DNA from 3 places in the Lactobacillus sp. ESL0700 genome. Region 3 is predicted to be linked to each of the others. Evidence: riboswitches for the same ligand, from Rfam matches in the RefSeq annotation. Region 3 holds a riboswitch; each other region holds the start of a gene.
What was found. A riboswitch is a leader RNA that binds a small molecule or an ion and turns the genes downstream of it on or off. The one in region 3 is predicted to bind thiamine pyrophosphate.

Region 1 (5,810 bases), 350 kb from region 3:
TACCTGTCTTTTTTCCGCGGCTTCACCTAATGAGGAGACTGTTCCTGTATCAAGATAAGAAAATAATTTTTCCTGGCCCTTAGGATCTAGCCTGTGAACCTCATCCAAAAACAGCATGCCATTATCGGCCTCATCAAACAATCCTTTATGGGCTTCGTCCGCACCGGTGAATGCTCCTTTGGCATAACCAAATAATGTACTGGTCAATAATTCCGGATTATCCGCGTATTCCGCACAGTTAAAACTAACAAATTTTCCTTGTGCGGCAATATATCCCTTCTCTACACAATAATCAAAAAACTTTCGCGCAATGTAGCTTTTACCCGTTCCTGTTTGACCATTAATTAGAATTGGCAACCTCCCAGGATAAGACGCTGCTGCCTTTAGCTTTCTAATCTGGCTATAAAGTGACTGGTCATGACCAATCACACTTTTAAAAGTATCGGAACCAGAAAGGCTCTGCTTCAATTCGGCAATACTTGCATATTCCTGCTTTAATGGCTGATCGCTGTCTTGCCCGACACTAGAGCGATCTACAAAAATCACAGGCCGAGTGTTAATTTTAATAATCTGATTTTCTTTTACCAATTGATTAAGATAATGACTGACCGTATTTCTTTTAACATTTAATTTATTTGCCAAGTCACTAGTTGATAAAAAGTGTCCTTCAGATTGATTATTTTCCTTAATTAAAGATAATATTTTCGCTTTAATATTCATACCACTTGCTCCGTAAATTCATTTCACAATTATGTTAGCGGTTTTACAAAAACTGTTCAAGGCGAAATCGGTTATTTTAATTTAAAATCTGTTATTTATCACTTTATCAGTGGTATTTCAACCCAAACTAAAGTAGAATGTTATGTGATAAAAAAGGAGAGTCTGAATGTCTAAACTTGAAAAACCCGTCGTAATTGGGATTACCGGCGGCTCGGGCAGTGGAAAAACAACGATTGCCCATAAAATTGTTGACCAAATGCAGGAAAATGAACACGTCCTAATCATGACGCAGGATTCATACTACAAGGATAATACCGGTATTCCGATGAGCGAGCGGATGAAAATTAATTATGACCATCCCGATGCGTTCGATATTCCCTTGCTTAAAGCACAAATCAACGACTTACTTAACTACAAGCCAATTGAAATGCCAGTTTATGACTTTAAAGAACACACAAGAAGCAGTGAAACTATTCATATTGAACCTGCTGACATCATCATTCTTGAAGGAATTTTGGTTTTAGGAAGCGAAGAAATTCGGAACTTAATGGACATTAAGGTCTATGTTGATACCGATGACGACATCCGCTTCATCAGACGACTTGAACGCGACATTAATGAACGTGGCCGTTCAATTGACTCCGTAATTAGCCAATACTTAAGCACAGTTAAGCCAATGTATCATCAGTTCATTGAGCCAACCAAGCGTTACGCCGACATCATTGTTCCCGAAGGCGGCGCAAATGATGTTGCGATTGACATGTTAACCACTAAAGTCCACGCAATTTTACGAAAAGAAGTAACCAATTAAAAAGGCCGAGGAAATTATCCTCGACCTTTTTATTTATTTAAAATTATTCTATTTTTGGCTTTAACGCCCGATCAAACAAGTTAGTAATCAGCTTAACTAACACCCCGTCAAATAAAACTGACGAGATGATACTGACAAAGAACATCACAATCTGCACCTTAACCGCAAATTTATACCAGCCATACATTAGATAGCACGGTATAAAAAAGCCAAAGCTAGCAAAAAAGGCACCTGTCAAAACGCTGCGCCAAGAAAATCTTTGGTAGCGAGATTTTTTCGGGAAAAAGCCAATTTCATTCGTTAAGCCCTGCATTAAACCAGAAACCACAGTGGTGACGCCCCACTGGCCGCCACAAGCCATCTCCACGATTGAAGCCAGCAATTCGCCCACTAATCCCGAGCCAGTTGTCGGGACAAAATACATCGCAAGCGGCGCCGCCATTAACCATAACCCCGCAAAAAAGGCGTCGGTTGCCGGAGCGTACCCCGTCGGCAGCAGCAACATTTTAACCAAATTATAGAGCCCATTGGTGCCATAGGTATAAAAGATACCCATCAAAATCCCAATTAAGGCAACTAAAATAATAGCTTTAACATTCCATTTTGATGATCTTGTAAACATGATTGGCCTCGATTTATGCAAGCCGTGGCTTTAGCGTGCGGTCAAACAGATTAGCGATTAATTTAACCAACACCCCATCAAAGACAAGCGCTGAAATCATGTTGGTAATAAACATGACAATCTGGACCGTCATATTAAATTTACCCCAACCATAAAGAATGTATGACGGAATAAAAATTCCTAATCCGGCAAAGAAGGCACCAATCATCACACTCTTCCAAGAAAAGTTTTGATAACGTACGGTTTTCGGGAAAAAGCCGATTTCATTCGTTGCTCCTTGAATCAAACCGGAAATAACCGTTATTGCACCCCATTGACCACCAATTGCCATTTCTACAATTGAGGCTAAAACTTCACCAATTGTACCAGAGCCAATTGTCGGGACAAAGTACATTGCAAGTGGTGCCGCCATTAGCCATAAGCCCGAAAAGACGGTATCCGTTACTGGTGCAAAGCCCGTGGGTACAAGTGCCATTTTAATAATGTTGTAGGCCCAATTAAAGCCGTAAGTATAAATCACTCCCATAATAATTCCAATCAATGCGACCAAAATTACCGACTTAACATTCCATTTTGATGATCTTGTGAACATAAAAAATACTCCTAACTAACTTTTAAGTCAGAAGGAGTACAAATTAAATGCTTGTTCAAACACTTCCCTAACGCAGGCATTGTCCTGTTCAGGTTCCGAGGGTAATTCTCAGCTATTGGCACCCCTAGTGACTAATTTTTAATTAAAAATAGTATACCACAATGATAATGATAGTAAAGCAATCCCCGATTTTCACTAATCATCAAAAAAGAAATTATTATTGATTACTTATTCTTATCATTTTGCTTATTATTTGACTTGCGAACCCATCTAGCAATCATGCCATTTCCTTGGCCCCGCATGATTGCGTTAAAGTTACGGCTAAAGGCAATTAAGAAAACCATGCAGTTAAATGTAAAAATTACCATTGCAACTGTTACGACAACTGTATTTTTACAATATACCAAAATTGGGATTAGCAAAAAAATACTGATTACTTCAACCCAAACGCTATAAATTTGGTGACCAGCGCGATAAACACGAGCGACAAATTCCCGTGCTGCCCAAAATAAGACGAGTAGCCCAATTATGATAATGAACGAATTTAGCTTCATTTTAATTTTGATGACTTTCGAATTTAAACTTAGTCCATGGTCGTAAATATTTTAGTAATGGCAATTCTTCTGGCTTAATCGCAGCAATCTTATTTTTCCGTTCGTCGCTATGTGGTTGAAGTACAACTTGTAATTCATTTTTATAAATACCAAAGCCGTCATTACCAATCAAAATATCGCCAACCTCAAATTGTGTTTGATTATCATGAGCTGGGTTAGCCTCTGCTTTGTGCCACACACGCGGCATGGTTGAGCGAGCAACTAAAGCATTGCTGTCGCCACGCCGAAAATGCTTGTCTTCCAGCAAAATTTTTTGCTCTAATGGACTAATTCCCGGTAACATTTCAACATCAAAAGATAATTCATATCTATCTAACTCACTTAAACGGCGCAGCTCATCCTCACTAGCATAAGAATTACCAATAATCACGTCATCAATTAAGTTAGTCATAAATAACGATTTGGCCTGAACTTCAATTGGTAAGTGACGGTCGGCTTCTCTAGTTGGCAAGCCATCATTTACATCCCAAGGTCCGTGTGTACCACATTGACTGGAAACAAAAGCAGCGGTGTGAATGCCATGCTTCTTAAAGTTTTTGCTACATTCTTCAAAGAAGTTATCTTCAAGCCCACAGCCAACTTGTGGATAAAAGTTGTGGCAGCCATAAATAAATGGTTCATTAGCTTGGTAGCTCAAGACGTTATCCAAGTACCCGGTATTATTGCTCATGTTTAATTCAATAATCATGTGTTCCGGATTAAATGTTAGTTCTGCCTCTGTTCTGCCGTCAAATCCTTCATCAAGTCTAATTGCAGTAGCTCCTATTTCTTTAAAAAATGACAAATCGGTATATGAAATCCCTAATTGCTTAAAGATACTTGGTGAAACATCCAAGGTTGTAGCAAAGCCATGCTTGTTCCCAAACTGAATAATATGTTGAAACTTTTTCTTAGTGGCTGCAACATCCTTAGCTTCCAACATACTCATAAAAATCCGAGTGAAGCCATATTTTTCACCAAGTAGTAAATATTGTTCGTCCTGTTTTTCATCACTGTGATCGGGATAAATTGATAACCCAATGTGGCGCATTGTCATAAAAAATCTCCTTATTTATCAAATTATGCATTAAGCAAAAAACACTTCAACCAAACTAGCTGAAGTGTTTTTAATTATTTTGCTAATTCTTCACTAACTAAGTCAAGCAGCTTACCTGCAGCAAGCGGAGTATACATTGTCCGTGGAATCAACAAGAAGTTAATATGATGGTCTTTAGCCTCATCTTCAACAGCTTGCTTGCGGAAAACGGCTTGTGGTGCCAATAAAACAATGTCATATTGATCAGCACTCAGCTCATCAGCAATGCCTTCCGTTCCTACAGCTTTAACTTCGACATCAATGCCACGTTTTTTACCTTCTTTTACAAGGCCATTAGCAATTAATGACGAACTCATTCCACCACTACATGATAATAAAATCTTCATTAGGTTTCCTCCTAAATTTCAATTATGCTTTTGCTGCTGCCTCAGCTTTCTCTGCGGCAGCAGTTTCAGCTTCAACCTTGACTTGGTGTCTGTCCCACATCTTAAAGAATGGGAAGTAGATTACCATTGAAACAAGAACGTTAACAATAGCAACCACAATTGCCCGCCAGTCATAACCAGTAGCAAAGAATGCTCCGATTGGCCCAGGCAATACCCATGGCACAATTGCCGTGGTCTTATTTAGCAAACCAGTTACGGTTGCTGCCCAAGTAATTACACCATCAGCCATTGGCGCTAAAATAAATGGAGCAGCAAAGTATGGGTTCAACACAATTGGCAGACCAAAGATAATTGGTTCATTAATGTTAAAAATACTTGGTACTAATACAACTGCACCCATTGCCTTACCAGTATCTGATTTGGACAAGAATGCAAGCAAAATACATAAAGCTAAAATTGAACCAGAACCACCAATATAAACAAAGAATTGTAAGAATTGCTCAGTCATAAAGTGTGGTACTGTAGCAGCAGTTGCACCGTGAGTAATTGCGGCCATATTAGCGTTTAAGTGTGCGTACCAGTATGGAACAACTGGAGTTGAAGTAATCGCACCGTGAATCCCAAACATCCAGAACAGTGAGTTGAAGAAGATTGGTACTAATACGGAAATCAGATTATCTTTACCAAACTGTGATAATGGTTGCAGTAAGTTAAGTAATCCTTGGTTAAGATCAAAGTGTAAACCAACTTTGATAAACCAAGCAATAATAATCAAAACAGCTGCCGGAATTAATGATGTAAATGCACTAGAAACTGCTGGTGGCATTGCATCTGGCATCTTAATAACTAAATTCTTTTCTTTGAAGAAATGAATTACCCAAACACAAACACAGGCAGATAACATAGCTGTAAATAGCCCATAAGAGCCAAAGTTAGTCGTTGGGAAAACAGTTCCCGCAGCTAATCCTGTAGTTTTAGCTGCTTGTGGGGTAATTGTTTCGGGTGTAATAGCCAACATCAAATAAACCA
Region 2 (5,810 bases), 180 kb from region 3:
GCCATCGCTATTACTAGCATATAAGTTGGCGTGCTTTTTTGGCATAAGTATTGAAGATTTATTTTGTTTAAAAGAATATTTGGAGAACCAATAATGAAGAAAAAGCTGCTGCGTTCCGCTGTTTATGGATTGTTCTTTTTAGTAATGAGTTTACTTGAAATAGTGATCGTTTTTCATGATAAAGATGTGGCATATAGAATTAAACATATTATTTGGGCAATATTACTGTTAATTTGTGCTTCAGGCTACCTGGTTAATTGGCAAGACATTAAAAAGGGTAAGCGAGACATTTGTGATGATGATGAACGTGACCATTATATTGATCGTGCAGCTGGTGCACGAGTAGCTAAATGGTTGAATTGGTTGATGTTTGGTGTCATCGTGATTTCCACATGCTTATATGGTATTTACAGGCAAGATGATTTAATAATAATTGTTGGGCTTTCAATATTCTATTGGAACATTAGTTTAATCCTAAAAATTATCTTCACGATTATTGAGGAACGAAAAAATTAAATATAGGGTCGCCAGTAATCATAGCGGCCTTTTTTGCTAGCAAAAAATCACGTCTAATGGCGTGATTTTAAATATATATACTTTAATTATGCCACGGAGCATCAAGCATTGCCTGAACAGTTTCATTAATATCGCTACTTTGAGCAATCATTGAAATTACTGCTGCACCAGCAGCTCCAGTATGAGCAATATCAGATAAGTCTTTTACCGTGATGCCGCCGATAGCAACGATGGGATGCTCACTGCTGGTTACCAATTCGTTAAGACCATTGAGACCAATTACAGGGTCAGCGTCAGCCTTGGATTGTGTCGTGAAAATCGGACCACTACCATAATAATCAATCCCGGCAATTTGGTTGCCAGCTTCAATTTCTGCTAAAGTCGAGCAGGAGTAGCCCACAATCATTTGACTGCTAACTTCGTCAATTACTTGTTGGATCGCTTCGTCACTTTGACCAACGTGAATTCCCTCGGCGTTAACTGCTTTGGCTAACTCTACATCATCATCGATAAAGAAGGGCACTTGATATTGTTGGCAAAGCTCGTGCAACTTGCGAGCCATTGGCAGTCGCTCATTATCATTTAAAGTTGAATTAGGTCCCTTATCACGAAATTGAAAAGCCGTAATCCCAGCTTCTAGTGCCTCTTCGACGATTTCCGGCAAAGTTTTACCCGCAGGTAAATCTTGAGTACCACAAATAAAATAAGACTGAAGAATGTTTGCGTTAAACTTTTGCATTAGTTTTTCCTATCTATTTTGCCCAGTGGTTGAGTGGTCCGTGACCATGACCCACCTGGATTGTTTGTTCAATTGTCTTTGTAACGTACTTTTTAGCGAGTTTAATAGCCGCGGCTAAGTCATGTCCTAGGGCAAGTTGAGCAGTAATTGCGGCAGCTAAAGTATCACCAGTGCCATGCGTGCGGTTAGTATGCGTGCGCGGACTGCTAACCCAGAAGCTGGAGCCGTCTTCAAGAAGGGCAAAGTCGCGGACTTCTTCAGTAGTGGAATGTCCGCCCTTGATTAGCACGTTTTTAACACCCATATCTTGCAGCGAGTAGGCAAGGTCGGGATACTGCTGCTGCGAAGTAACCGTCATGCCCGTTAACACCTGCGCCTCTGGCAAGTTGGGAGTTACTAAGTTGGCTAATGGCAATAACTCCTTCTTTACGGTTGTAACTGCATCTTCACTTAGCAAGTGAGCGCCACCTTTAGCTACCATGACGGGATCAACTGTAACTGGACCGAAGTCATATTTTTGCAAATTTAAGGCAACTTGGTGAACGTGAGCAGCATCACCGAGCATGCCGGTTTTGGTTGCCCGAATTTTAAAATCAGCAGCTAAAGATGCACACTGCTCATCAATCATTTCAAGTGGGAGCAAGTGCGATGCTTGGACGCCCAACGTATTTTGAGCAGTAACGGCGACCACAACGGCAGTGCCAAAGACGCCTTGCATTTGAAAAGTCTTGAGGTCTGCCATAATACCAGCACCACCGCCAGAATCTGTTCCAGCAATTGTCAGAACTTGAGGGAATGAATTAATTTCTTCTGCCATAAAATACTTCCTTAATCATAATCAGCAATCTTTTTAATATCGGCAACTTGCACCTTGGCTAAGTAGTCCATGAGGTACATCCCAAAACTGCCGGGGCCAACATCGGGATGATCTTGGACGACCAATTGTCCGATTGAGCCAAACACAAGCGTTGCAGCTTGAGCCGCCTCGAAGCGACTATCGGTTACTGCACAAAAGGCAGCGACAATACTGGTTAACATGTCGCCAGAGCCTACATGAGCTTGAAACAGAGGGGTACCATTATGAACGTGAACCACATTATTGCCATCACTAATTGTATCAGTTGCACCACTAGCAATAACAGTACAATGATACTTTTTAGCTACTTCCTTAGTAATTTCATCAAGGTCGCCCGTGCCAGATCCAGCATCGATACCCTTAGCATTCCATGCAAATTCGCCTAAAGCAGCGATTTCTCCCGCATTACCACGAATCACACTCACATGAAAGTTCCATAATAAGTCTTGGGCAACATCAAGTCGATATTGAACAGCACCAACAGCAACAGGATCTAGTACGATTGGCTTTTTGTATTCTCGAGCTAAATCGCCCATTGCCTTCATGTGTGCAATCTGTAATTTAGTTAAACTACCCATGTTAATGGCAACAGCCGAGGCCATATTGACCATTTCGCTGGTTTCATCAATTTCGTTACTCATAATGGGCGAAGCACCAATTGCATTTAATCCGTTGGCGACATCTTGAACGGTAACGAAGTTAGCGGCATTAAGAACAACGGGGTTCTGCTTGCGCAATTTATCTAATAATTCTAACTGCATATTTTTCTCCTAAAAATAGTTGAAGAAGTCCTCAGAGCCATAACTTTAAGCTAATAAAAAAGCTTTGGCACATAGTTGTGTCAAAGCAATAGGTAGTTGACACGTTCCTCGCGCAAGTATTAGCTTACAGGTTCAAAGGGTCTGAAACGGTGTTTCATCTCAGCCTAAAAGGCCCCCCTCGTGTTATCGCTTCCAATTATAGCGATTTTTAATGAAGAATACAATGATAAGTTAGCGGCGAGATTAAAGTTAAAAAATAAAGACCAAGCTAGTAATGACAGCTTGGTCTTTATTTTTTTATTGTTAGATAAATTGTAAAATCGTCATCAAAATTGGCACTACAATAATAAAGAGAATTGTACTTTCGACAACAATGTTAGTTGCGTATTTAACATCGCCGTGTGATTCGTTAGCCAAAATTGGTAAAACAGCTAACATTGGCGTTGCTGATTGCACAACTAGAGTTTGCCGCATCAAACTTGGCAAGTTGAAGCCAGCATTCATTCCGATTTTAATTAAAATAATTAAAACGATTGGTGAAAGAATGAACCGACCAATTAAGGCCAAAATTGAGTCGCGATCGAACTTGACGTTCTTAATTCCGGCGTCATGCAGGACAATCCCGATATAAACAAGTGAAAGTGGCGTTACTAAGTTCCCAACGTAAGTTAATGTAGAGTTTAAGAAGGTAGGTACAGGAATTCCTAATAGCATCCAGACTAAAGCGACAATGAAACCAACAAGTGGCATTGGTAAAAGCTTCTTCCAATTAATTTTGTGGCTAGTCTTTTTACCGTTAGCAGTTGGGTCGTCGTTTTGAATTAAGAAAACGCCAAATGCCCAAGTAGAAACGGTGTTGATAATGTAATATACCAGGAAGTAAGACATGGCTTTATCACCAAAAAGTGCCATGTTTAGCGGCATTCCGATGAAAATTGTGTTGGCATTAACCACGGCGTTCATAAAGATACCACGGCGGCCAGGACGGATTTTAAAGACTTTGACGCAGAGCCAAGCAATGATATAGCCGATAATTACGCCCAATGCTGGGAACAATAATTCGGTTGATAATTGCAGCAGGCTGCCGCGGCTAAGGTTTTTCATAACAGCTGTAAAAATCGAAGCTGGCAGGGCGATTTTAGTAATAATACTAGAAATTTCACTACCAAATTTATCGTCAATCCAATTAAATTGTTTTAGTAAAAAGCCGAGAGCCATGATTAAGATAATCACGACAACGCTTGATACAGATGTCAAAAAGACTTGCATAAAAAGTTTCCTCTTTCTGTAGTTAATTAATATTTAGGCATCCACTTTGTTTCTTGAACGGCTTTTTTGGCGTCAGTAATTCCTTCACCTGCTAAACCTTGATCAATTGCAGTTTGAGCTACCTTTTCGGCAATTGTGGCTGAGAAACTGGTTAGTTTTGCAACTGGCGGCAGAACCGCAGCACCAGCAATAGTTGGATCAACAATCCCACCTAAAGCATGGCTGGCGGTTGCGACCATTTTATCGCTCATTAGCTTAGACTTCACGGATATTGCTCCAAGACCGAGCCCTGGGTATACCAGAGCATTATTGGCTTGGCCAATTTCATAAGTTACACCTTGGTATTCGACTGCATCAGCAGGAATCCCAGTTGCAACAAGAGCCCGGCCATCAGTCCACTTAATTAAGTCTTCAGCTTTGGCCTCGGCTAATTTAGTTGGATTAGATAACGGAAAGATAATTGGTCTAGCTGTATGTGCTGCCATTTCTTGAACGATAGCTTTAGTAAAAGCACCGGGCTGTGTCGAGGTCCCAATCATAATCGTAGGGTGGACAGCTTTAACCACGGCTTCAAGGTTAGTTAGTTCATCGGCATTAGCAAATTCACTGCGTGTTCTAGTGAAGTCTTTTTGGCCAGCAGTCAGCTCGGGGGTATCATCAAACAACAAACCTTGCTTATCGACAAGGTAAAAGTGCTTGCGAGCTTCTTCTGGACTTAAGCCTGCACGGACTAATTCGTCCCGCATCATATTTGCAATTCCGATACCAGCAGTTCCGGCACCAAAGGTTAAAAAGACTTGGTCTGTTAACTTTTTCTTAGAAATATTTAACGCACCAAGAACTGCGGCTAAAGAAACAATTCCTGTTCCTTGAATATCGTCGTTGAAAGTAAAAATATCGTTTCTGTATTTATTTAGAATGGTTGCGGCATTTTCGCGACCAAAATCTTCAAAGTGTAACAAAACATGCGGGAAGACAGTTTCGATATTTTGGACAACTTCGTCGACAAAAGTCATGTACTGTTCACCTTGAATGCGGTGATGACGGTTACCCAGATATTCTGGATCATCAAGCAAGGTTTGGTTATCAGTACCAACGTCTAATACAACGGGCAAAACTTGGCTGGGATCAACGCCGGCAGCTGCGGTATAAACCATCAGCTTACCAATAGCGATGTCAACGCCGTTAACGCCCCAGTCGCCAATGCCCAAGATGCCTTGAGCATCGGTTGCGACAATTAAACGAATATCGCGACCTGCAGCAGCATTAGTTAGGGATGCTGTGATATTTGCCGCATCGTCAATTGATAAAAAGGCCGCATTTTGCGGGTTAGTAAACAATTGACCATATTGTTCAATTGAGTCGGCAACAGTGGGATCGTAAACGATTGGCATAAATTCAACAATATGTTGCCCCATCAAGTAAAAGAACAATGTCCGGTTCTCGTTGAAGATATTCATTAAGAATAGACGCTTCTCAAGAGCAGATGTTTTACTTTGAAATTGGTTGTAAGCTTGACTTGCTTGCTCAGCTAATGTTTGCACACGTGCTGGCAATAGTCCGGTTAAGCCGTATTGTTCACGCTCTTGCTTAGTAAAACCAGTTCCCTTGTTTAAAAAAGGATTATTTAAAATATTTTGTCCTTGTTCCATAATTGCCCTCCAAATAT
Region 3 (5,810 bases):
AACTGCATTACTGCGAGCATTTTCGATTTTGATGCCATTTTCATCAACTAAACCATTAGTCTCAGCCACGCGTGCATAGTGCTTTGAACCACTGAAGGTGGCGTCAAAGCGGCTGCCTTCTTCTTCGCAAAAAGAAATTACCCGAATTGTTTTTTGTGAAATACCAAATCGCTCGCGCAAATTTAGGGCTGCTTGTAAGCCGCCCAGAACACCATACAGGCCATCAAAACGGCCGCCATTTTTTACAGTATCCATATGCGAGCCCGTCGCAATTACTTGTTCTTGGTCATTTCCAAGTAAGTCCAAATAGGTATTACCATAGTCATCAACTGTAACTTGAAAACCCGCTTTTAACGCAAACTGGATTAATAATTTCTGCCCTTGAAGCCAATCAGAAGAATAGACCAAGCGGTTCTGTCCTAATCCCGAATTAGGCAGAGTTGTAATCTGCTTAAAAAGCTGATTAACCGTTATTTTCTCACTCTGCTGCATGATGTTACTTACTTACACCAGTTAATGGTGATGACGCAACTGCACCGTGTTCAATTACCCGGCCAGGGCCAGCCAAATAAGCCTTACGCCCAGCCTCAATTCCCAATTTAAACGCTTCAGCCATTAACGGAATATTCTTAGCTGTCGCCATCGAGGTATTAGCCATAATCGCATCGGCACCCATTTCCATTGCTTCGGCAGCTTGGCTCGGGCGACCAATTCCCGCGTCAACAATTACTGGGACATCGATTTCATCAATCAAAATCTGAATTAACTCCTTGGTTGCCAAACCTTTATTAGTACCAATCGGTGCTGCTAGCGGCATGACAGTAGCTGCACCCGCATCAACCAGTTCCCGAGCAGTATTTAAGTCAGGCAAAATATACGGCATAACAATAAAGCCTTCTTTTGCCAGAACCTCGGTTGCCTTAACGGTTGCCGCATTATCTGGCAACAAGTACTTTTTATCAGGCACTACCTCTAACTTGATGAAGTCACTGCCACTCAATTCACGAGCTAAGTGCGCGGTTCTAATTGCCTCTTCAGCCGTTGTTGACCCTGACGTATTTGGCAAAATCGTCACACCTTCAGGAATGTAATTAAGAATATTTTCTTGGTCAGACGTTGTCCGGCGCAAAGCCATCGTAATAATTTGTGCCTTAGCATGCTTTACTGCCGCATCAATCAGATCATAAGAATACTTTCCTGAGCCCAAAATAAACCGTGAAGTAAATGTATGCCCGCCAATTGTTAATAAATCTGTTTCTTCAGTATTTGTCATTATGTTTTCCTCTTTTAATTTAAATCTTCAATTCCTAATATTAACTGAACAATCATGTTTGCCTCATGGCCAGCGCAGATTGTCACACGCGGAGCCATAAGACCTTCTGTCCCTTTAGACTTGCCATCGCCTGCTAAATACGCGTTAGGCAATATTTTGCGCGTTTTAATTGCATTGGCACTATGAATTCCCGCCATTCCTGACGCCATGACTAGCGGTTTATCAGGAAAAATCGTCGTGACATTTTCCAGTAGCATTGCTTTAGCCGCCGGGTCATCAAAGGCCTCACAAATAATATCCGCATCTTGAAATAACTGTGTGATATTTTGCGGTGTTACCCGCTCTTTTATCGCGTTAATCGTTACAAATGGATTAACTTCCTGTAAGTTCTCCTTCATCGCAACTACCTTCGCCATTCCAACTTGACTAAATTTAAATTGCTGACGATTAAGGTTGCTTAATTCAACTTGATCAAAGTCAATCAAAGTTATTTGACCGACACCAATGCGAGCTAAAGCAAGAGAGATATTTGTTCCTAAACCGCCACAACCAGCAATAGTTACCTTGGCAGCAGCTAGTTTAGAGCTAGAGCCCGAGACGTTACGTTTTTGCATTTCAGCGACAATTGCCGAATTCTGTAACCTATCTAGCATTTATCCACCCCCAACAAATGAAATTATTTCCACCTTGTCATTTTCTTTTAGCAGAACATTGGCGAAATCACTGCGAGGCACAATCTTGCCATTCAGTTCAACTGCTAAATTGCTGACTGGCGCATTCCTTTGGGTTAAAAGTGTTGCAATTGAGATACCTATAGCTGCCACTTCTTCACCATTAACAGTAACCAAAAAATCCCTTCCTTCGGCTATCAAAGGAAAGGACTTTTAATAAAAATTAGCCATTCTTAAATAAGAATGGCTCAAAAAATTGATCAACAAGCCGCTCTTCCTTCGGTAGTATAAACTACATCAGGTTCGATGAGTATAATCTCAGTCGCTTAAGCGACACCCCAGACGAACTTTTTTATTAAATTATAGTTTAGGTATAACAACTTTTGGTTGCGCTGTCAATCATTTTTTTATTTCAAATTAATGTTAGCCTGGCGAAATAGCTCTGCACGCATTTGAACCGGCGTCTGATGATAATATTCATTAAACTTTTTATAGAAAAATGACTTGCCATTGTAACCGACCCTGGCAATAATTTCCTTAACCGAAATATCAGGACGTGCAAGTAAATTGCGTGCTTCCTGCATTCGCCGCTCATCAACATGCTCTACAAAGCTTTTGCCAGTCTTTTGCTTAACTAAACTAGAAAAATAATTTGGATTAAAACCGAAATACTTAGCAGCTGCATCTAAAGTAATATCGGCAAAATTGGCATCGATATAGCTTTCAAGTGTTGCATTGGCAAAGCCTTGCTTTTCTGCTGGCACCGAAGCGAAGTTTTGATTACGTACTGCCGCAACTAGCAATAAATTTAGTTCTGCTTTGACTACACTCTCGGCAAACAAATTCTGGTTTAAATATTCATCAATTATCCTGTTCATCAGTTGTGCGGACTTAGAAATTGGCGTTGACTTTAAATATAACAGACGATTAACCCGCAAATTGCTAATTACCTGCTCAATTGCTTGCTCCTCGCGTGACTCCTTATTGGTAATATTTCCCAGGAAATATTGTAAATTATACTTGGAATTTAAATCCAACTTTACCAAAACATCATTTTTAGTTTGCTTTTGGACTTCATAATCACTTTTAGCTGGTAAAAAGACAATGTTCCCTACTCCTAGCTCGAAGTCTTGGCCGTGAATTTTAATATTTGATTTGCCACCAGCTTCATAAAAAATCATCGCATTTGTTGTTTGATAACGATGGACACCAGTGTTGTGATTTTCAAGATAAACAGTAAACAGGTCAAAGTTGCTGCCCACTGCTTTTAAGCGCAATTCATTTGTATCGCTATTAGTTGAACTTAAAATACTAGCTAAATATTGCGCCAATTTGACTGCTGCCATAGTTTCACCTTCTTATTATTAATTTAATACTTTTATTATATAGCAAAAATCATATTCACTGGTACTTTATTTTCATCAAGCTGTCATGACTAGACAGCAAAGCGGCTTTCATGTAAAATCAGTTTGATAACTTTGGGGTGCTGCAAGGCTGAGATAATACCCGTTGAACCTGCTATGGACAATGCCAGCGAAGGGAAAATGAATGAATTTTTACGTCGTTAGTGCATCTCGTCCTAGCGACTTTTTTAGTTGGTAAAAATAATGATTACAAGCAAAAATTTAACTTTTTCATACGATCAAAATATTAAAATTCTTGACAACCTTAATCTTGAAATTCCCACGGGGCAATTTTCACTGTTAATTGGGCCCACTGGTTGTGGCAAGTCAACTTTACTTAAAGTACTGGCTGGTCTATATCCTAAATATGCCGGTAAAGTCAGCGGCGATCTTGATCTTAACGGCCTAAAGTCGGCCATCATGTTTCAAAATGCTGGCGAACAGTTCACAATGGCGACCCCACGAGAAGAAATCATTTTTGCGCTTGAGAACTTACAAGTTAACCAAGAAGATTATCTCAAGCGCCTAACTGCCGGTGTCCAATTTGCGCAAATTGAAAACTTGCTGGACCAAAAAATTAATACATTGTCCGGCGGTGAGCAACAACGCGTGGCCCTTGCCGTTCTCGTTGCAATGGACATTGATTTATTCTTGCTAGATGAGCCTTTTGCTAGTTGTGATCCGCAGGCACGGCAGTTTTTAATTACCAAATTAGCGCACTTGCGCGATCAAGGCAAAACGATTATTTTGAGTGACCACGTTCTAAATGGTTACCAAAATGTCTGTGATTGCCTGTTTCAGTTTGCAGGCCACCATGTCCAACAATTAGACTATTTAGCTAAAGACAAACTACTCCAAACAAGCACGCACAAGAATAATTATTCCTTTGCCGTACCCCAAAATGAAGCTGCTTGTTTTACCTTAAATAAAACGCAACTAACGCAAAATAGACTTTTATTAAGCCAAGATCAGCTCAAGATTATTGCGGGTAAGACCACGTTAATTACGGGTGCTAACGGCGTTGGTAAGACCTCACTATTTAACGCATTGACCAAAATGCTGCCTTATAGCGGCAGTTTAACTTACCACAATCGTGAAGTCCGCCAACAGGCAACGCGCAAGTATTTATTACATGTTGCTCAGATTTTTCAGAATGCAACCGACCAATTTTTGAGTGTTACCGTTCAAGACGAAATTAACTTGAGTAAAAAACAACGGACTAACAACTTTTTTACTGACGAAAAAATCAACGAAGTTTTAATTGACCTTGATTTAGACCAACATTTAGACCAAGTTGTGTTTTCTCTGTCCGGCGGCCAACAAAAGAAGCTGCAAATTTTACTAATGTTAATCGCGGACCAAGATGTATTGCTGATTGACGAGCCACTAAGTGGCTTGGACCACGTATCAAGCCAAAAAGTCATGCAATTACTTAGGCAAAGTCAAAAAAAGCGCGGCCAAACTTTGCTAATTATCAGTCATGAACTTGACGGCCTAGCTGATTGGTGTGACTACCACCTCGTTTTTGCTGATAAGCAGCTGCATTACGTGACTAAGTGAGGTATTTTCATGAATCCTAGTTTTAAATTTATTTTAGCCCTAATTATTTCGCTTGAAATATCATTGAAAATTAGCTTGGCGACTAATTTTGCAATCATCATCTTGGCAATTATCTATTTACTAATTAACCGAATCAAATTAAAGAATTTGCTAATCCTGCTTTTAGTGCCATTCATTGCCGCATTTACGATTTTTGCAACACTTGAATGGTTCACACCAACCTCCAATCTATTTAATGCCCTGGGCTTGTCCAGCCGGATTTACGTTTATATCTTAACTATCAGCTGCGTCACGATTAATACCAGTGCCGAAGAATTAGCGCGTTCATTTGAGCAGAATTTCCATTTACCGAGTAAATTTGCTTATGGCGTTCTAGCCGCGCTTAATATTGTTCCTCGCATGAAGCAGGCCGTTAAGCAAATCCGAACGGCTGGCATGATGCGCGGCGTTTATCTTAGCTTTTGGTCGCCAGTATTATATTTCAAAGCTATTTTGGTCGCACTCAATTCTGCTGAGAATTTGGCACAAGGAATGGAATCCCACGGCTATCAAGAAGATGCCCGACGTTCCGTAATCGTTGCTGTCCCAGTGCGAGCACAAGATTGGATTTGGAGCGTCATTATTCTAATTGCACTTAACCTAGCATTATTCATCTTAAAATAAAAAATGTAGTCGTAATTCGACTACATTTTTTTACATTTGAGCTATAAAATTCAAGGCAGCGCCATAAAGATTGGCCGAATTATGATACTGACATGTCATCACCTGCGGCATAATCCGCGCCATGCCAAACTCCGTCAATTTCTGCTTAAGCCTTTGAGCGATTTCGGCGCTGATTTCTGAACGAGCGGACACACCGCCACCCAAAAGAAACGCGTCAAAGTCAAAAGAAACCTGCAGGTC

Region 1: it holds a riboswitch for thiamine pyrophosphate, as region 3 does, so the genes downstream of both, OZX63_RS02235 (ECF transporter S component) here and OZX63_RS00370 (ABC transporter ATP-binding protein) in region 3, are expected to answer to the same signal.
Region 2: it holds a riboswitch for thiamine pyrophosphate, as region 3 does, so the genes downstream of both, thiM (hydroxyethylthiazole kinase) here and OZX63_RS00370 (ABC transporter ATP-binding protein) in region 3, are expected to answer to the same signal.

What each region holds. Positions count from the first base shown of each region.
Region 1 is NZ_CP113930.1:420,884-426,693, reverse strand. Features, by position in the region: gene OZX63_RS02250 (sigma 54-interacting transcriptional regulator) at 1-720, opposite strand, end outside; gene udk (uridine kinase) at 887-1,531, shown strand; gene OZX63_RS02240 (ECF transporter S component) at 1,575-2,153, opposite strand; gene OZX63_RS02235 (ECF transporter S component) at 2,167-2,745, opposite strand; TPP riboswitch at 2,793-2,881, opposite strand; gene OZX63_RS02230 (hypothetical protein) at 2,970-3,299, opposite strand; gene OZX63_RS02225 (MupG family TIM beta-alpha barrel fold protein) at 3,301-4,395, opposite strand; gene OZX63_RS02220 (PTS fructose transporter subunit IIA) at 4,470-4,781, opposite strand; gene OZX63_RS02215 (PTS transporter subunit EIIC) at 4,804-5,810, opposite strand, start outside.
Region 2 is NZ_CP113930.1:1,873,047-1,878,856, reverse strand. Features, by position in the region: gene OZX63_RS08955 (helix-turn-helix transcriptional regulator) at 1-94, shown strand, start outside; gene OZX63_RS08950 (hypothetical protein) at 94-516, shown strand; gene thiE (thiamine phosphate synthase) at 599-1,255, opposite strand; gene thiD (bifunctional hydroxymethylpyrimidine kinase/phosphomethylpyrimidine kinase) at 1,269-2,072, opposite strand; gene thiM (hydroxyethylthiazole kinase) at 2,084-2,872, opposite strand; TPP riboswitch at 2,960-3,061, opposite strand; gene OZX63_RS08930 (AEC family transporter) at 3,176-4,141, opposite strand; gene OZX63_RS08925 (malolactic enzyme) at 4,168-5,793, opposite strand.
Region 3 is NZ_CP113930.1:71,862-77,671, reverse strand. Features, by position in the region: gene OZX63_RS00395 (M20 family metallo-hydrolase) at 1-492, opposite strand, end outside; gene OZX63_RS00390 (thiazole synthase) at 497-1,273, opposite strand; gene thiF (sulfur carrier protein ThiS adenylyltransferase ThiF) at 1,288-1,926, opposite strand; gene thiS (sulfur carrier protein ThiS) at 1,927-2,121, opposite strand; TPP riboswitch at 2,201-2,295, opposite strand; gene OZX63_RS00375 (AraC family transcriptional regulator) at 2,352-3,290, opposite strand; TPP riboswitch at 3,414-3,503, shown strand; gene OZX63_RS00370 (ABC transporter ATP-binding protein) at 3,549-4,907, shown strand; gene OZX63_RS00365 (energy-coupling factor transporter transmembrane component T) at 4,917-5,570, shown strand; gene OZX63_RS00360 (ROK family protein) at 5,601-5,810, opposite strand, start outside.